One region of the Streptomyces sp. NPDC003247 genome, then DNA from elsewhere that is predicted to be linked to it. Evidence: riboswitches for the same ligand, from Rfam matches in the RefSeq annotation. Region 1 holds a riboswitch; each other region holds the start of a gene.
The links. A riboswitch is a leader RNA that binds a small molecule or an ion and turns the genes downstream of it on or off. The one in region 1 is predicted to bind cyclic di-AMP.
Positions count from the first base shown of each region.

Region 2: another riboswitch for cyclic di-AMP. It lies ahead of ACFYWQ_RS33790 (peptidoglycan DD-metalloendopeptidase family protein); the one in region 1 lies ahead of ACFYWQ_RS16900 (C40 family peptidase).
Region 3: another riboswitch for cyclic di-AMP. It lies ahead of ACFYWQ_RS13155 (M23 family metallopeptidase); the one in region 1 lies ahead of ACFYWQ_RS16900 (C40 family peptidase).

Region 1 covers NZ_JBIAPF010000004.1:731,503-736,846, reverse strand. Annotated here, with positions in the region: gene ACFYWQ_RS16920 (8-amino-7-oxononanoate synthase) at 1-977, shown strand, start outside; gene ACFYWQ_RS16915 (DUF397 domain-containing protein) at 1,058-1,300, opposite strand; gene ACFYWQ_RS16910 (helix-turn-helix domain-containing protein) at 1,310-2,170, opposite strand; gene ACFYWQ_RS16905 (ATP-binding protein) at 2,383-2,841, shown strand; gene ACFYWQ_RS16900 (C40 family peptidase) at 3,320-3,793, opposite strand; cyclic di-AMP (ydaO/yuaA leader) riboswitch at 3,797-4,008, opposite strand; gene ACFYWQ_RS16895 (hypothetical protein) at 4,348-4,656, opposite strand; gene ACFYWQ_RS16890 (ATP-dependent Clp protease proteolytic subunit) at 4,663-5,298, opposite strand.
Region 2 covers NZ_JBIAPF010000012.1:155,215-160,558, forward strand. Annotated here, with positions in the region: gene ACFYWQ_RS33785 (alpha-galactosidase) at 1-1,383, shown strand, start outside; cyclic di-AMP (ydaO/yuaA leader) riboswitch at 1,691-1,848, shown strand; gene ACFYWQ_RS33790 (peptidoglycan DD-metalloendopeptidase family protein) at 1,853-2,818, shown strand; gene ACFYWQ_RS33795 (hypothetical protein) at 3,114-4,982, shown strand; gene ACFYWQ_RS33800 (DUF6250 domain-containing protein) at 4,997-5,344, shown strand, end outside.
Region 3 covers NZ_JBIAPF010000003.1:867,174-872,517, reverse strand. Annotated here, with positions in the region: gene ACFYWQ_RS13170 (DNA topoisomerase (ATP-hydrolyzing) subunit A) at 1-357, opposite strand, end outside; gene ACFYWQ_RS13165 (M16 family metallopeptidase) at 681-2,063, shown strand; gene ACFYWQ_RS13160 (M16 family metallopeptidase) at 2,060-3,448, shown strand; cyclic di-AMP (ydaO/yuaA leader) riboswitch at 3,693-3,860, shown strand; gene ACFYWQ_RS13155 (M23 family metallopeptidase) at 3,874-4,629, shown strand; gene ACFYWQ_RS13150 (GntR family transcriptional regulator) at 4,928-5,344, shown strand, end outside.

The sequences.
Region 1 (5,344 bases):
GCGCGGCGCGGGCCGCCCGGACCTGGGGCGCCGGTGCCACCGGCTCCCGTCTCGTCACCGGCACCACCGAACTCCACGCCGAGCTGGAACGGGAACTGGCCGGCTTCTGCGGCTTCGACGCGGCCCTGGTCCTCTCCTCCGGCTACGCCGCGAACCTGGCGGCGGTCACCGCGCTGGCCCCGCACGGCACCCTGATCGTCTCGGACGCCGGGAACCACGCCTCGCTCATCGACGGCTGCCGGCTGGCCCGCGGCACCACCCAGGTCGTCGCGCACGCCGACCCGGACGCCGTGCGCAAGGCGCTCGGCACGCACCCGGGCCCGGCGCTGACGGTCTCCGACACGGTGTTCTCGGTCGACGGCGACGCGGCGCCGCTGGCCGCCCTCGCCGAGGTGTGCCGGGAGCACGGGGCCGGGCTGGTCGTCGACGACGCCCACGGGCTCGGCGTCCTCGGCGCCGGCGGGCGCGGCGCCCCGCACGCCGCGGGGCTGGCCGGTGCCGGCGACGTCGTCGTCACGGTCACGCTGTCCAAGTCGCTCGGCAGCCAGGGCGGGGCGGTGCTCGGACCCGCGCGGGTGATCGAGCACCTGGTGAACGCGGCCCGGACGTTCATCTTCGACACCGGCCTCGCCCCCGCGGCGGCGGGCGCGGCCCTGGCGGCCCTGCGGCTGCTGCGCCGCGAACCGGAACGCGCGGCACGCGCGCGTGCGGTCGCGGGCGACCTGCACGCGCGGCTGACGGCCGCGGGTCTGGAGGCGGTGCGTCCGGACGCCGCGGTCGTCTCCGTGCGTGCCCCGTCCCCGGAGCGGGCGGTGCGCTGGGCGGCGGACTGCCGGGCGGCAGGTCTGACCGTCGGCTGCTTCCGTCCTCCCTCCGTGCCCGACGGCGTCTCACGCCTGAGGCTGACCGCCCGCGCGGACCTCTCCGAGGCGCAGATCGAACGCGCTGTACGAGTGATCGGCGAGACACGACCATGAGTCGGCGTGACACGGCCGGGCGCCGGGATACGGGTGGGGGGTAGGGGTCCGGACGCGATTCCGGACGTTCCGGACGAAGGTCAGCGGAACGTGGCCGTGAAGCCCGTCCAGCTCTCGGGGGAGAAGAGCAGGGCGGGTCCGGCCGGGTCCTTGGAGTCGCGTACGGCGAGCAGGCCGGCCCACGGTCCGGTCTCCGGGCGGGCCGTCTCCACGCAGTTGTTGGCTCCCGTGCTGTAGCTGCTGCGCAGCCACCGCAGGCCCTGCGGACGGTGGCGGTCGTGCAGGTCGGTACTGGAGGGTACGTTCCGAGGCAGTGCAGTCATGGTGCCTCCTTACGTGCCGGCGGCTTTCGCGGCGATGTATTCCAGTGTGTCCTCGGGTGAAAGGGCGTGCGCCCGAAGGGCGTCGAAGGCCTCGGTGTAGGCCTGGAGGTGTTCTTTCCGTTCGAGATAGAGGCTACTCGTCAAGTGGTCGAGAACAACCACATCCAGATCAGAAGTGTTCGTAAACGAGAAGATAACGAAAGAACCTGTGACTCCGATATGAGCTCCGGCACTGAACGGCAGTACCTGGAGCGTGACTTGGGGAAGCCGGCCCGCCTCCACGAGCCGGTCCAGTTGCCGCGCCATGACCTCGGGGCCGCCCACCTCCCGACGCAGTACGGCCTCGTCCAGCACCGCGTTCAGGGTCAGCGGCGGCTGTGCGCGCAGGACGTCCTGGCGGGCCAGCCGCACCTCCACCAGGGTGTCCAACTGGTCCTCGTCGGCTCCCTCGACGGCGGCCCTCGTCACCGCCCGCGCGTACTCGGGCGTCTGGAGCAGCCCCGGGACCACGGTCGTCTCCAGGGTGCGCATCGCGCTCGCCTGCGACTCCAGGCTGATGAAGTCCCGGTAGGCGGGCGGCAGCACGCCGCGGTAGGCGTGCACCCAGTGATCCCGCCCGCCGCTGTCGGTGGACCCCGCCAACGCCAGCATCAACTCACGCAGTTGGGGGTCGGACACGCCGTAGGCGTCGAGGAGTAACCGCACATCGGCGGGTTTCGTACCGCTGGTACCGGTCTCGATCCGGCTCACCTTCGACTGGTGCCAGCCCACGAGCCGGGCCGCCTCCCCACTGGTCAGGCCGAGGCGGGCGCGCAGGGCCCGCAGTTCGGCGCCCAGTTTCCGGCGGCGCACCGCGGGACCGTGCTGCATGGAGTTCTCCTTACTCCCTACGAGCCGTCCAAATACGCTCTGCCGTGGCAGAGTTCACCGCATCGAGCGACAGATATATGCACATCTTGGTGGATCGCCACCGGTGGCGGCCCGCTGATGGCAATCTGGCGACGAAGCACCAGTCCGGGACCGTACTCGAACCATCCGCACCGTGTCGGACTCCGGTCCCGTGGGAAAGGGACGGCATCGCCATGGCAGACCATCTGGAAGCATCCCTCACTCTGCCGAGCGATCCCGCATCGGTGTCCACGGCTCGCGCGTTCGTTCTGACCACGCTGGGGGGATGGGGTCTTCCCGCGGAGGCGGAGACGGCCGACACCGTCCGCCTCATCGTCTCCGAGCTCGCCACCAACGCCGTACAGCACACCTTCGGGCAGTCGCCCACCTTCCGGGTGGACCTCCGGCTCGACCGGGACGAGCTGCTGCGCATCGGCGTCACCGACAGCCACCCGCGCTTCCCCAGGCGCCTGCCGGCCGCCGTCCAGCAGGACAACGGCCGTGGCCTGGTGATCATCCGCTGGCTGACCGCGGAGTGCGGGGGCAGACTCCGCGTCCGCCCCACCCGCGAGGGCGGCAAGACCATCTGCGTCGACCTGCCGTGGACGCTGACCGTGGAGCCGGTGGCGACGGCGGGCCAACAGGAACCTTGACCCGCTCGGATTCCTTGGCGGGGCGTGGCGGGGCGTGGAGCGGTGAGGGGCGTGGAGGGTGTGCGGGGGCGGGGGCGGGTGGCGGACGGCTGTGGGGGACTCGGGGACGTGCGGGGGCCAGGGGAGGTGCGCGGGGAGGCGGCGGGCCGCACGGGTGGGGCTGTCCGCCGGACGAGTGGTGTGCGGGGTGCGGGCGTGGATGTCCGCCGAACGGGTGATGTCGGGAGGGCGTGAGCGCGGGCCGCGCGCTCGGCCGGCAGAGGCGGGGGCGGGCGAGGCTCGGCGGCTGCCGGAGGGCTGTGAAGGCCTGTAACGGCTGTGGGTGGGCTGCGGGCGGCTGTGAACGGCCGTGTGACGGCCCTGGGCGTGGCGCAGGCGGCGCGAACGGCCGCCTGACGGCCCCCACGCCCCGGGCTCCGGAGGCGGGCTCCGGAGGCGGTGGCGGCGCGTCAGGGACGCCGCCACCGCCCCCGGAGGGTCACTTGACCCGGCCGTACCAGACGCTCTTGGTCCAGATCTTCTGCAGCCTCACCACGTCCCCGGTCTTCGGGGAGTGCCAGATCTTGCCCTTACCGGCGTAGATCCCGACGTGGTAGACGTACGACCCCGAGTGGAAGAACACGAGGTCCCCGGCCTTGCGCTTGCTCGCCGAGATGTGGGTGGTCTTGTTGTACTGCTGGGCCGCCGTACGAGGCAGTTTCTTGCCCGCCTTCTTGAACGAGTACAGCGTGAGCCCGGAGCAGTCGAACCTGTTCGGCCCGGCGGCCCCGTACCGGTAGGGCGAACCCTTCTTGGAGGCCGCGATCTGGAGTGCCTTCGTCGCCGGGGTGGCGGCCGCCGCTTCGGAGGCGACACCCGGGACCACGATCGAGCCGCCCACGGCGGCGATGGCGAAGGCCGAGGCCGTGCCGGCCCGGGCCATGAGCGACGGGACACGATTCAGCGCAGTCATGCGCAACCCTTCGTCAGCCGCCTGTGAAGGATGACCTGTCGGATTCGGGCTGGCGAAGTTGCCCGGCCGCTGCTGCGGCTTCACCCCAAGGGCTGCTCGGTCCGGTCATGGGGCGACCGCTCCGGCGACCCGTCGTGCTTGGGTCCTCCACTCCTGCCGATGCACTCCTGTCGACCGGTCATCCGGGCGGCGGCAGGACTCGGCGTCCGCCCGGACCGCCCCGCCGCTTGTGGCGGGGGCTTGTCGTCAGTCAGGGATCTTGGCGCACCGATGTCCGAAAATCCCAACGCAACCGGGGATTTGTGGGGTTACTCACCACTCACCCGTTCGGGTGGACACCCTGATGGCGGGTCAGGTGTCAAGGCGGCGACATACCCCCCGACCAGCACTGGAACCGTTCGTTCCGGCGCGGTGCCCCTCATTTCGCGCAACCGCTGTGGGCTGGAAAAAGCAGTCGAGGATGGGCCGCCCGGGGGTACGCCGTTCGGTCCGTTTCAACTCGGGTCCGCGCGTCACGCTTTCGGCGAACACGGAGCCGTCGGGACACCCGTACGTCATCGGTCGGGGAGCGGAGGCATCGTGACGCGCGCGGTGCGGCGCTCCCCGTCGAGCACGCGCAGCGCCCGCGCGAGCGTCGGCGCGTGCAGTTCGCTCTCGCCCCGCTGGTGCATCAGCGTCAGCGCGTCGCGCAGCGCGGTCGCCCTGCCCACCAGTGCCTGGGCGGCGCGCAGTCCGCGGTAGGTGTCGCCGTCGCGGGCGGGGTTGATCCGGCCGAGCAGGTCGACCACCTCCAGGTAACGGTCGATCAGCTCGGCCTCGGCCCGGGTCAGCGCGGGCAGCGGAGGCAGCTCGGGAGGCAGCATCGCGGCTCACCCCTCGCCCGGCAGGCCGCCGGAAGCCCTGCGGGCCGGGACCACGCGGTCCGCCAGGCCGTACTCCACGGCCTGGCGGGCGTCGAGGATCCGGTCGCGTTCGAGGTCGGCGCCCACCTGCTCCGGACGGCGCCCGGTGTGCCGTACGAGCATCTCCTCCAGGCGGGTGCGGGTGCGGGCCAGTTCCCGGGCCTGGACGACCAGATCGCCGGTCTGCCCCCGCACCGGCTCCGGCAGCGACGGCTGGCGGAGCACCACGCGCGCGCCCGGCAGCACGGACCGCTTGCCCGGTGTGCCCGCGGCCAGCAGGAGGGCGGCGGACGAGCCGGCCTGGCCCAGGCAGACGGTCGCCACGTCGCAGGTGACGTACCGCAGTGTGTCGTAGACGGCCGACATCGCGCTGAACGAGCCGCCCGGGGAGTTGACGTACAGCGAGATGTCCCGGTCGGGGTCCCGGTGCTCCAGGTACATGAGCTGGGCCATCACGTCGTTCGCCGCGGTGTCGTCGATCGGCGTGCCCAGGAAGACGATGCGCTCCTCCAGCAGCTTGGAGTACGGGTCCAGTGTCCGGTGCCCCGAGCCGGTGCGTTCGGTGAACTCGGGCAGGACATGGCGGGCGGACGGTCGGGTCATGGGAACCCCCTCCTTCGGCGTCTGTAAAAAATGTACAGGACGTACG
Region 2 (5,344 bases), on a different contig from region 1:
CAACTGCCCGACGCGCGCGTGCAGGTCACGGGCGGCGCCGGGTACGACGACTCGGGCCTGCTGCGGCTGGCGGCGGGGGAGTCCTTCACCACGCCGCTCTTCGCCGGTCTGTGGAGCGACGGCGGCTTCGGCGGCGCGAGCCGCGCCTGGCACGCCTACCAGCGGGGGTACGTGATCCCGGACGCCGAGCGGGACCGGCCCGTGCTCTTCAACTCCTGGGAGGCCACGTTCTTCGACATCTCGGAGGAACAGCAGGCGACCCTCGCGCGCCGCGCCGCGGCCATCGGCGTCGAGCTGTTCGTGGTCGACGACGGCTGGTTCGGGGCCCGCACCGGCGACCACGCGGGACTCGGCGACTGGCGCCCCAACCCCGACCGCTTCCCCAACGGCCTCAAGCCGCTCGCGGACCAGGTGCACGCGCTCGGAATGCAGTTCGGCATCTGGGTCGAGCCCGAAATGGTCAATCCGGACAGCGACCTCTACCGGGCGCACCCCGACTGGGTCCAGTTCCAGCCCGGGCGGAAGCGGACGGAATTCCGCAACCAGCTCGTCCTCAACCTCGCCCGCGAGGACGTCCAGGAGTACCTCTGGCAGCAGCTCGACACCCTCCTGTCCAGCGCGCCCGTCGACTACGTCAAGTGGGACTTCAACCGCTGCTTCACCGACGCCGGCTGGCCGGACGACCCCTATCCGCAGCGGCTCTGGGTCGACCACGTGCGCGCCCTGTACGCGCTGTTCGACCGGTTGCGGGCGGCCCACCCGGGCGTCGCCTTCGAGTCCTGCTCCGGTGGCGGTGGGCGGATCGACCTCGGGATCGCGAGCCGGACCGACCAGGTGTGGACGTCCGACAACACCGACCCGCTGGACCGGCTCGCCATCCAGCACGGCTTCAGCCAGGTGCACCCGGCGCGGATCATGGCCGCCTGGGTCACCGACAGCCCCAACACCCAGCTCAACGGCCGGGTCAGCTCGCTGCGCTTCCGGTTCGTCAGTGCCATGGCCGGTGTGCTCGGCGTCGGCGGAGACCTCTCCGAGTGGACCGAGGATGAGCTCACCGAGGCGCGCGGCTGGGTCGAGCTGTACAAGGAGATCCGGCCCCTCGTGCAGCACGGCGACCTGTACCGGCTGCGGCCCCCGGAGGGCGGCCTGAGCGCCGTGCAGTACGTGCGCGGGGACGAGAGCGTCGTCCTCGCCTGGCTCCAGGCGCAGCGCTACGGCGAGCCGGCACCGGCGCTGCGGCTGCGCGGCCTGGACCCGGCAGAGTCGTACGAATGCCTTGAAACGGGTGAAGTGCGCCGAGGGGCGGTGCTGTTGCACCACGGGCTGCGCACCGGGCTGCGCCGCGACCTCGATGCGGCGGTTATCCGGCTGCGTCGCATCTGAGAGTTCTGTCCGGATTGAATTCCTTCATCACAACTCGCTCTGGAATAAAGAAGCCTGGAGGCGTGTCACGTGAGGAGCGTCATATCCGTGACCGTGCGTCGCCCGTCATGCTCACGTAATCAATGCGTTTCTCATGGGCGTTCCGGGAAGTGCGGGCCCCGCGGTACACGGAAAGTGACGGGGAATTCTCACAGAGGATCAAGAGAAAGGCGTGAACAGCGCAACCGCTGCTTGTTCCTGTGCGTCCTGGTCGCTTACGTTCCACACCAATCCGGACGGACGCCCAATCCTGCCGCCGCCCGGAGCCCGCACACACTCACCCGTACGTGGCAGGAGCGGGGGACCCACAGGTAGAACCGCCTGTTCCGGTCTCCGGAACGGCTAGGGGTAAAGCCGTGCCTCGGCGCGGCCGGGCATCTCCAGCCCGCACCCGACAGCTCACCTCGCAGGCGCCGGAGAGGAATGCGACATGCCCGCGAAGGGTAAGCACCGCCGCCCGAAGACCCCGCGCTTCACCCGCTCCATCGCCGTCGCCGGAACGGGCGGCGCCGCGCTCGCCCTCCCGCTCATGGGTGCCGCCGGCGCCCATGCCGCACCGGCCCAGTCGGCGGCCCGGTCGGTCTCCGCCGTCGCGGAGACGTCCGTCCAGGCCGCTCCGGCGGCGCAGCAGGCCGCCGCCGACGCGACGTCCGCCACCGAGACCCGGACCTACACGGTGGTGGCCGGCGACTACCTCTCGAAGATCGCGGACGAGCAGAGCGTCAGCGGCGGCTGGCAGGAGCTGTACGAGGACAACCGTCAGGCCGTCGGCGCGAACCCGTCGCTGATCCACCCGGGCCTCAAGCTGTCGATCGGTGAGAAGGCGGCCACGACCGGTACCACCAAGTCGCCGTCCACGTCGTCCGGTTCCTCCTCCTCGAAGTCGTCGCAGTCGTCGAAGTCCACGCAGTCCTCGACGTCGGCGAAGTCCTCCGGCTCCGCCGCCGGGTCGACCACGGAGAGCGCCGGGAACACCACCGCCTCCAGCGGCTTCGTCCTCCCCGTGGCGAGCGCCGCCATCGGCACCCCGTACCGGATGTCCGGCAGCATGTGGTCCAGCGGCTACCACACCGGCGTCGACTTCGTCGTCTCGACCGGCACCTCCCTCAAGGCCGTCGGCGCGGGCACGGTCGTCTCCGCCGGCTGGGGCGGCGCCTACGGCAACCAGGTCGTCATCAAGCTCGCCGACGGCTACTACGCCCAGTACGCCCACCTCTCCTCGCTCTCCGTCTCGGCCGGCCAGACCGTCTCCGCGGGCCAGCAGATCGGTCTGTCCGGCGCGACCGGCAACGTGACCGGCCCGCACCTGCACTTCGAGATCCGCACCACGCCGAACTACGGCTCGGACATCGACCCGGTCGCCTACCTCCGCTCGCACGGGGTCTCCGTCGGCTGACCGGTCGCACGACCACCCGCCCGACACGCCACCGAAGGCCGGACCCGTTCCCAGGGTCCGGCCTTCGGTGTCTTTGCGCGTTCATGATCACTGTATTGCGGTCGTGTGGCAGGTCCCGCCGGACCGTCGACAGCGGGGGCGGAGGAGGGACACAGTGATCTCCGGCAAGGGACAACCGCTTTCCCCACCCCTTCCGCATGTCCGATTCCTCGAACGCCGTTCGGCTCCGTGGACGGCGGCCGGGCCATCGCGAGGTGGCCGACCACACGACCACGCTCATCGTGAAGGACCACTAGTGAACCCCTCCCGACGCCGAAGAACCGTCGCCGTCACCGCCGCCGCCCTGCTCGCCGGACTCTTCTCCGCGCCCACCGGTCAGGCCGCCGAGCAGCCGCGCCGGATCGTCGAGAACCTCGACCGCGGCCTGGTCGCCGTACCGTCCGGCGAGGGCACCTTCCTCAGCTGGCGCCTGCTCGGCACCGAGTACGCCCGGTACGGCGACGCGATCGCCTTCAACGTGTACAAGAACGGCCGCCGGCTGAACCGCGAGCCGATCAGGAAGTCGACGACCTACCAGGACGACTCCCGGGGCACGGGGACCTACACCGTGCGCGCGGTGGTCGACGGACACGAGCAGCGGCCGAGTTCCGCCGCCCTCGACTTCGCCGACGGGTACGCCGAGATCCCGCTCGCCGCGGCCGACGGCTACACCGTCCAGCACGCCTGGCCCGGCGACCTCGACGGCGACGGACGCTACGAGCTCGTCGTCAGCCGGCTCTCCCAGACCCGGGACAGGTCCGACCTGCTGGAGGCCTACACCCTCTCCGGCGAGCGGCTCTGGCGGGTCGACCTCGGCCCCGGCTCCTACACCCAGGTCGGCGGGAACGGCGCCAACGACCCGGCGCCCGCCGCTGTCAGCGGATCCACCGCGATCGGCGGCTACCGCAACGACGACAACGTCACCGTGTACGACCTCGACAGCGACGGCAAGGCCGAGGTGCTGGTGCACACGGCCGACGGCACCACCTTCGCGGACGGCGCACAGGTCACCGCCGCCTCGCCCGCGAACCAGTTCGTCTCGGTGATCGACGGCGCGACCGGCACCGAGCGCACCCGGCAGCCCGTCCCCGACGACTTCGTCGCCGACGGGCCCTCCGGCGGCCACTTCGGCATCGCCTACCTGGACGGCGTCCACCCGAGCCTGGTCACCAAGCTGGTCACCCGCGTCGGCGCCAAGCGCGGCACCTTCCGGATCCTCTTCCAGACCTGGGACTTCGACGGCACGGACCTGACCCGCCGTTGGAAGTACGTCGTGCCCTCCGACAGCGGCGCGACCAGCTTCCACCAGATCCGCACCGTCGACGTCGACCAGGACGGCCGGGACGAGATCGCCGACGGCAACTACGTCGTCAACAGCGACGGCACCCTGCGCTACGTCGTCGACGGCGCCGGCCACGGCGACCGCTTCCACATCGCCGACCTCGACCCCGACCGCCCCGGCCTGGAGGGCTTCGCCATCCAGCAGGCGGAGCTGGGCGTCGTCCCGAACTTTCCCTGGTACTACTACGACGCCGACACCGGCGAGCGCCTGGTCACCGGCCAGCACCCGGCGGACTGGGTGAACGACACCGACATCGACGTCGGCCGCGGCAGCACCGGCGACATCGACCCCGGCCACCCCGGCTACGAGTACTGGACGTCCACCGCCGACGTCACCGCCCCGGGCGCGGGCGTCTACAACGTCCAGGACGGCAAGGTCTCCACGACCACGCCCAGCGTCAACTTCCGCATCTGGTGGGACGGCGACAAGGCGTCGGAGAACCTCGACTACACATACGTAGAGAAGTGGGACCCGGCGACCCAGACCAGCGCGAAGATCTTCGAGCCGTCCGGAGTCGTCTCCGGCGCCCGCAACGCCACCCCGTTCTACGGCGACATCCTCGGCGACTGGCGCGAGGAGATCCTCGCCGAGACCGCCGACCACACCGCCCTGCGCCTGTACACCACCACCGAGCCGACGAAGACGCGCCTCTACACGCTCGCCCAGAACCCCGGGTACCGCCTCGGCTGGACCGTGCGCGGCTACCTCCAGTCGACGTACACCGACTACTACCTCGGCACCGAGACCCGCCGCGTCCCCGCACCCCGCGTCACGACCCCCTGAAGGAGCCGTCTCCCGTGACCACTTCCCGCAGAGCCTTCGGCGCCCTGGCCGCCGGCGCGGCCCTGGCCGCCCTCGCCCCCGCGGCGGAGGCGAGCGCCGCACCCCGCCACGGCCGTCCGATCGCCCACGACGACTTCCGCCACGGTCTGCGCCAGTGGGCCGTCGAACTGGAGAAGGGCGGCACCGTCACCGCCTCCCGGGGCACCCTGGAGGTCGACGTTCCCGCCGGCGCGACCATCTGGTTCAAGCAGCGGCTCGAAGGACCGTACGTCCTGGAGTACACCGCCACCCCGGTCTCCGCGGGCGGCGCCAACGACCGCGTCTCGGATCTCAACAACTTCTGGAACGCCCTCGACGCCCGT
Region 3 (5,344 bases), on a different contig from region 1:
GTTGCCGTGGCCGTCGACCAGGGGCACGCGCATGGAGAAGGGCTGGGCCATGCGCACCAGGGCGTCGTAGATCGACGCGTCGCCGTGCGGGTGGAGCTTGCCCATCACCTCGCCGACGACACGGGCGCACTTGACGTAGCCGCGCTCGGGGCGCAGGCCCATCTCGTTCATCTGGTAGACGATGCGGCGGTGCACCGGCTTGAGACCGTCGCGTGCGTCCGGCAGGGCGCGGGAGTAGATGACCGAGTACGCGTACTCGAGGAAGGAGCCCTGCATCTCGTCCACGACGTCGATGTCGAGGATCTTCTCCTCGTACGAGTCGTCGGGCGGCGGGGTCTTCGTGCTGCGGCGGGCCATCGCTGCCGGCTCCTCCTGTTTCCTGGGCGCTCGCCTACGGGACGCTCGCGGCCCTTCGGCTCACTCTTGCTGAAGCGTGTGACGAGATCTGATGCGGACCATTGTGGACCGTGGCACTGACAGCGCGGGCCGGGGCCCGGGCGTCGGCGCCCGGCCCGGCCGGAGGGGTGTCTCCCGCACGGCTGCCCGCAGGCTACGCGATCTCGCTCTGGGCGTACGTCGTCCGGGAACTTCGCCGACGCTCCGCGCGCTTGCATACAGTGGCAGGACCGGCAGGAAAAGCGCGGTTTCGACGACCGCGTCCGCGATCGGAAGGGACGTACATGCCCATGGGTCACACGGCCACAGCCCAGGCAGGCTCCGGGGGCCTGACAGCGACCGAGCACCGCCTGGCCAACGGCCTGCGCGTGGTGCTCTCAGAGGACCACCTGACCCCTGTCGCGGCGGTGTGCCTCTGGTACGACGTCGGTTCGCGCCACGAAGTCAAGGGGCGTACCGGTCTTGCTCACCTTTTCGAGCACCTGATGTTCCAGGGCTCCGCCCAGGTCAAGGGCAACGGCCACTTCGAGCTGGTCCAGGGTGCGGGCGGCTCGCTCAACGGCACCACGAGCTTCGAGCGCACCAACTACTTCGAGACCATGCCCACCCACCAGCTGGAGCTCGCGCTCTGGCTGGAGGCCGACCGCATGGGCTCCCTGCTGACCGCCCTGGACGACGAGTCCATGGAGAACCAGCGGGACGTCGTCAAGAACGAGCGCCGCCAGCGCTACGACAACGTCCCCTACGGCACGGCCTTCGAGAAGCTGACCGCCCTCGCCTACCCGGACGGCCACCCCTACCACCACACCCCGATCGGCTCGATGGCCGACCTGGACGCGGCGACGCTGGAGGACGCGCGCGCGTTCTTCCGCACCTACTACGCGCCCAACAACGCTGTCCTGTCGGTCGTCGGCGACATCGACCCGGAGCGGACGCTCGCCTGGATCGAGAAGTACTTCGGCTCCATCCCCGCCCACGACGGCAAGCCCGCACCCCGTGACGGCTCCCTGCCCGACACCATCGGCGAGCAGCTGCGCGAGGTCGTCGAGGAGGAGGTCCCGGCCCGCGCCCTGATGGCCGCCTACCGTGTGCCGCACGACGGCACGCGCGCGTGCGACGCCGTCGACCTGGCGCTCACCGTCCTCGGCGGCGGCGAGTCCTCCCGCCTCTACAACCGCCTCGTCCGCCGCGACCGTACGGCGGTGGCGGCCGGCTTCGGCCTGCTGCGGCTCGCCGGCGCGCCCTCCCTGGCCTGGCTGGACGTGAAGACCTCCGGCGACGTGGAGGTGCCCGTCATCGAGGCCGCCATCGACGAGGAGCTCGCCCGGTTCGCCGAGGAGGGCCCCACGCCGGAGGAGATGGAGCGGGCCCAGGCCCAGCTGGAGCGCGAGTGGCTGGACCGTCTCGGCACGGTCGCCGGCCGCGCCGACGAACTGTGCCGGTTCGCCGTGCTCTTCGGCGACCCGCAGCTCGCCCTGACCGCCGTCCAGCGCGTGCTGGAGGTCACGGCGGAGGAGGTGCGGGAGGTCGCCGAGGCCCGTCTGCGTCCCGACAACCGGGCCGTGCTGGTCTACGAGCCCGTCGAGGGCGCTGAAGAAGGCGCCGAGGGCGCCGAGGGCGCCGACGACACCACCGACGCGGACGAGAACGAGGAGGCGGCCAAGTGACCGAGCTCGCCACGATGGACTTCCACCCCCAGCCGCAGGCGGGCGACGCCAGGCCGTGGGCGTTCCCGGCCCCCGCGCGCGGGGCGCTCGACAACGGCCTGACCGTCCTGCACTGCCACCGCCCGGGGCAGCAGGTGATCGCCGTCGAGATCATCCTCGACGCGCCCCTGGACGCCGAGCCGGCCGGTCTCGACGGTGTCGCCACGATCATGGCGCGGGCCTTCTCGGAGGGCACCGACAAGCACTCCGCCGAGGAGTTCGCCGCCGAGCTGGAGCGCTGCGGCGCGACCCTCGACGCGCACGCCGACCACCCCGGCGTCCGGCTGAGCCTGGAGGTCCCGGCCTCCCGCCTGGCCAAGGCCCTCGGTCTGATCGCCGACGCCCTGCGGGCACCCGCGTTCGCCGACAGCGAGGTCGAGCGCCTGGTGCGCAACCGCCTCGACGAGATCCCGCACGAGCTGGCCAACCCCTCCCGGCGTGCCGCCAAGGAGCTCTCCAAGGAGCTCTTCCCGGCCGGCACGCGCATGTCGCGTCCGCGCCAGGGCACCGCCGACACGGTCGAGAAGATCGACTCCGGGGCCGTCCGGGCCTTCTACGAGAAGCACGTCCGCCCCGCCACGGCCACCGCGGTGGTCGTCGGCGATCTGACGGACATCGACCTCGACGCGCTCCTCGGCGACACCCTGGGCGCCTGGACGGGCTCCTCGGCCCAGCCGCGGCCGGTGCCGCCGGTGACCGCCGACGACACCGGCCGGGTCGTCATCGTGGACCGCCCCGGCGCCGTCCAGACGCAGCTGCTGATCGGCCGCATCGGTCCCGACCGGCACGCGCGCGTGTGGCCCGCGCAGGTGCTCGGCACGTACTGCCTCGGCGGCACCCTCACCTCCCGCCTGGACCGCGTCCTGCGCGAGGAGAAGGGCTACACCTACGGCGTGCGCTCCTTCGGCCAGGTGCTGCGCTCCGCGCCGGACGGCACGGGCGCCGCGATGCTCGCCATCAGCGGCTCCGTGGACACCCCCAACACCGGCCCCGCGCTGGAGGACCTCTGGAAGGTGCTGCGCACCCTCGCCGCCGAGGGGCTCACCGACGCCGAGCGGGACGTCGCCGTGCAGAACCTGGTCGGTGTCGCGCCGCTGAAGTACGAGACCGCCGCGGCCGTGGCCGGCACCCTGGCCGACCAGGTCGAGCAGCACCTGTCCGACGACTACCAGGCGACGCTGTATCAGCAGCTCGCCGCGACCGGCACCGTGGAGGCCACCGCGGCGGTCGTCAGCGCCTTCCCGGTGGACCGCCTGGTGACCGTGCTCGTCGGTGACGCCGGCCGGATCAAGGACGCGGTCGAGGCCCTGGGCATCGGTGAGGTGAAGGTCGTCCCGGCCGAGTAGCGACGGGGGTCCCCCTGCGGCGAGGTGCGCGCCCCGAGGTGGCAGGGACGCGTGCGGGGCCCTGGCGACCGGCCGGTCGCCAGGGCCCTTCGACGTCTGAAAGGGATGTCCGAATTGAGGGAGAGGCTGCCTGTCTGCCCTGTGGCATGCGCTACAAAAACCCCGGCACGTTTGGGGATCGATCACGGGCGCGTCTAGGTTCGTCCGGGCTGTTCGTCGGGCAGTGCGCCGCGTCCGCGGCACCGGACAGCCATCGCCGAGTCCCCGTACGGCGCGAGCCAGGGGAGCCGGGGACCCAACGATGAAGTCCCTGGGGTGAATCGGACGCCCGCGCGTGTCGCGAGGGGGTCCGTAGGAGACCTTCCTGCTCCGAACCCGTCAGCTAACCCGGTAGGCGAGAGGGAAGGAAAGGACCGCTCAACTTCATGGCGTTCACCTGCGCCACCGGGAAGCACCGTCGTCCCGGCCGGATGAAGCGCACCTCCGCCCGCGCGGCGGGCATCGCGGCGCTCACCACCACCGGCGTCATCGGCACCGCCGCCTCCGGTCCCGCCCTCGCCGCGGAGCCCTCCGCCGAGCAGACCGGGCTCATCCCCGTCGTCGCCATCGGTGACACGGTCGCCGAGCGGATCGACGAGCAGGCCGCCGCGCAGAAGCAGGCCGCGCAGGCGGAGGCCGCGCGCAAGGAGGCCGCCGCCGAGGCCGCCGAGAGGGTCAAGGAGGAGCGCGAGGCACGTGCCCGCGCCGCCCGTGAGGCCGAGCGCAAGCGCCTCAACGCCTTCGTGGCGCCGATCACCGGCTCCTACGTCTCCACCGCCTACCGGGCGAGCAGCTCCCTGTGGTCGTCCGGGAGCCACACCGGCATCGACTTCCACGCCTCGACCGGCACCACCGTGCACGCGGTCGGCACCGGCACCGTCGTCGAGGCCGGCTGGGGCGGTGCCTACGGCAACCAGGTCGTGCTCCGGATGAGCGACGGCACGTACACCCAGTACGGCCACCTGTCGTCGATCAGCGTCTCGGTGGGCCAGAAGGTCACCGCCGGCCAGCGGATAGCCCTCTCCGGCGCGACCGGCAACGTCACCGGCCCGCACCTGCACTTCGAGGCCCGCACGAGCGCCGAGTACGGCTCGGACATCGACCCGGTCGCCTACCTCCGCAAGCACGGTGTGAGCCTCTGACCACGTCGGGGGCCGATCTCCTGAACGACGTCAGGGGCCCGGCCTCCGGCGACACCCGGTGACGCACGCGAACCGCCGGCACCACCCGGCGACGCGTCCCCGCCTGTGACGGCACCCGGCGACACATCCTCCCGCCCCGGCCCCCGCGGCCGGGGCTTTCGCCGTTTTCATGCGCCTCGTTGTCCAAAAAATATCCCTGGATTCCGGCCCGCCGTCGGAATGTGCGGCTCACTGCAATAGAGTCACTGAACACACGTCATTCGTCGACGTTTCACGGGGATTAAGGCGGAGGTCGGTCATGCGTATTCCGGCGCACTCGGTGTGCACGGCCATCCGGGACGACATCGTCGCGGGTGTCTACGAGCGCGGCAGCCGCCTCACCGAGGAACTCCTCGCCCGCCGCTACGGCGTCTCCCGCGTCCCCGTCCGGGAGGCGCTGCGCACGCTGGAGGCGGAGGGATTCGTCGTCACGCGGCGGCACGCGGGCGCGTGCGTCGCCGAACCGACCGAGCAGGAGGCCGCCGACCTGCTGGAGATGCGGATGCTCCTGGAGCCGCTCGGCGCCTCCCGGGCCGCCCAGCGGCGCACCGAGGCGCACCTCAAGGTGTTGCGCGGCCTCGTCCGGCTGGGCCAGGAGCGCGCCAGGAGGGGCAGCAGCGAGGATCTGCGCTCCCTGGGCGGCTGGTTCCACGAGACGCTCGCCCAGGCCTCCGGC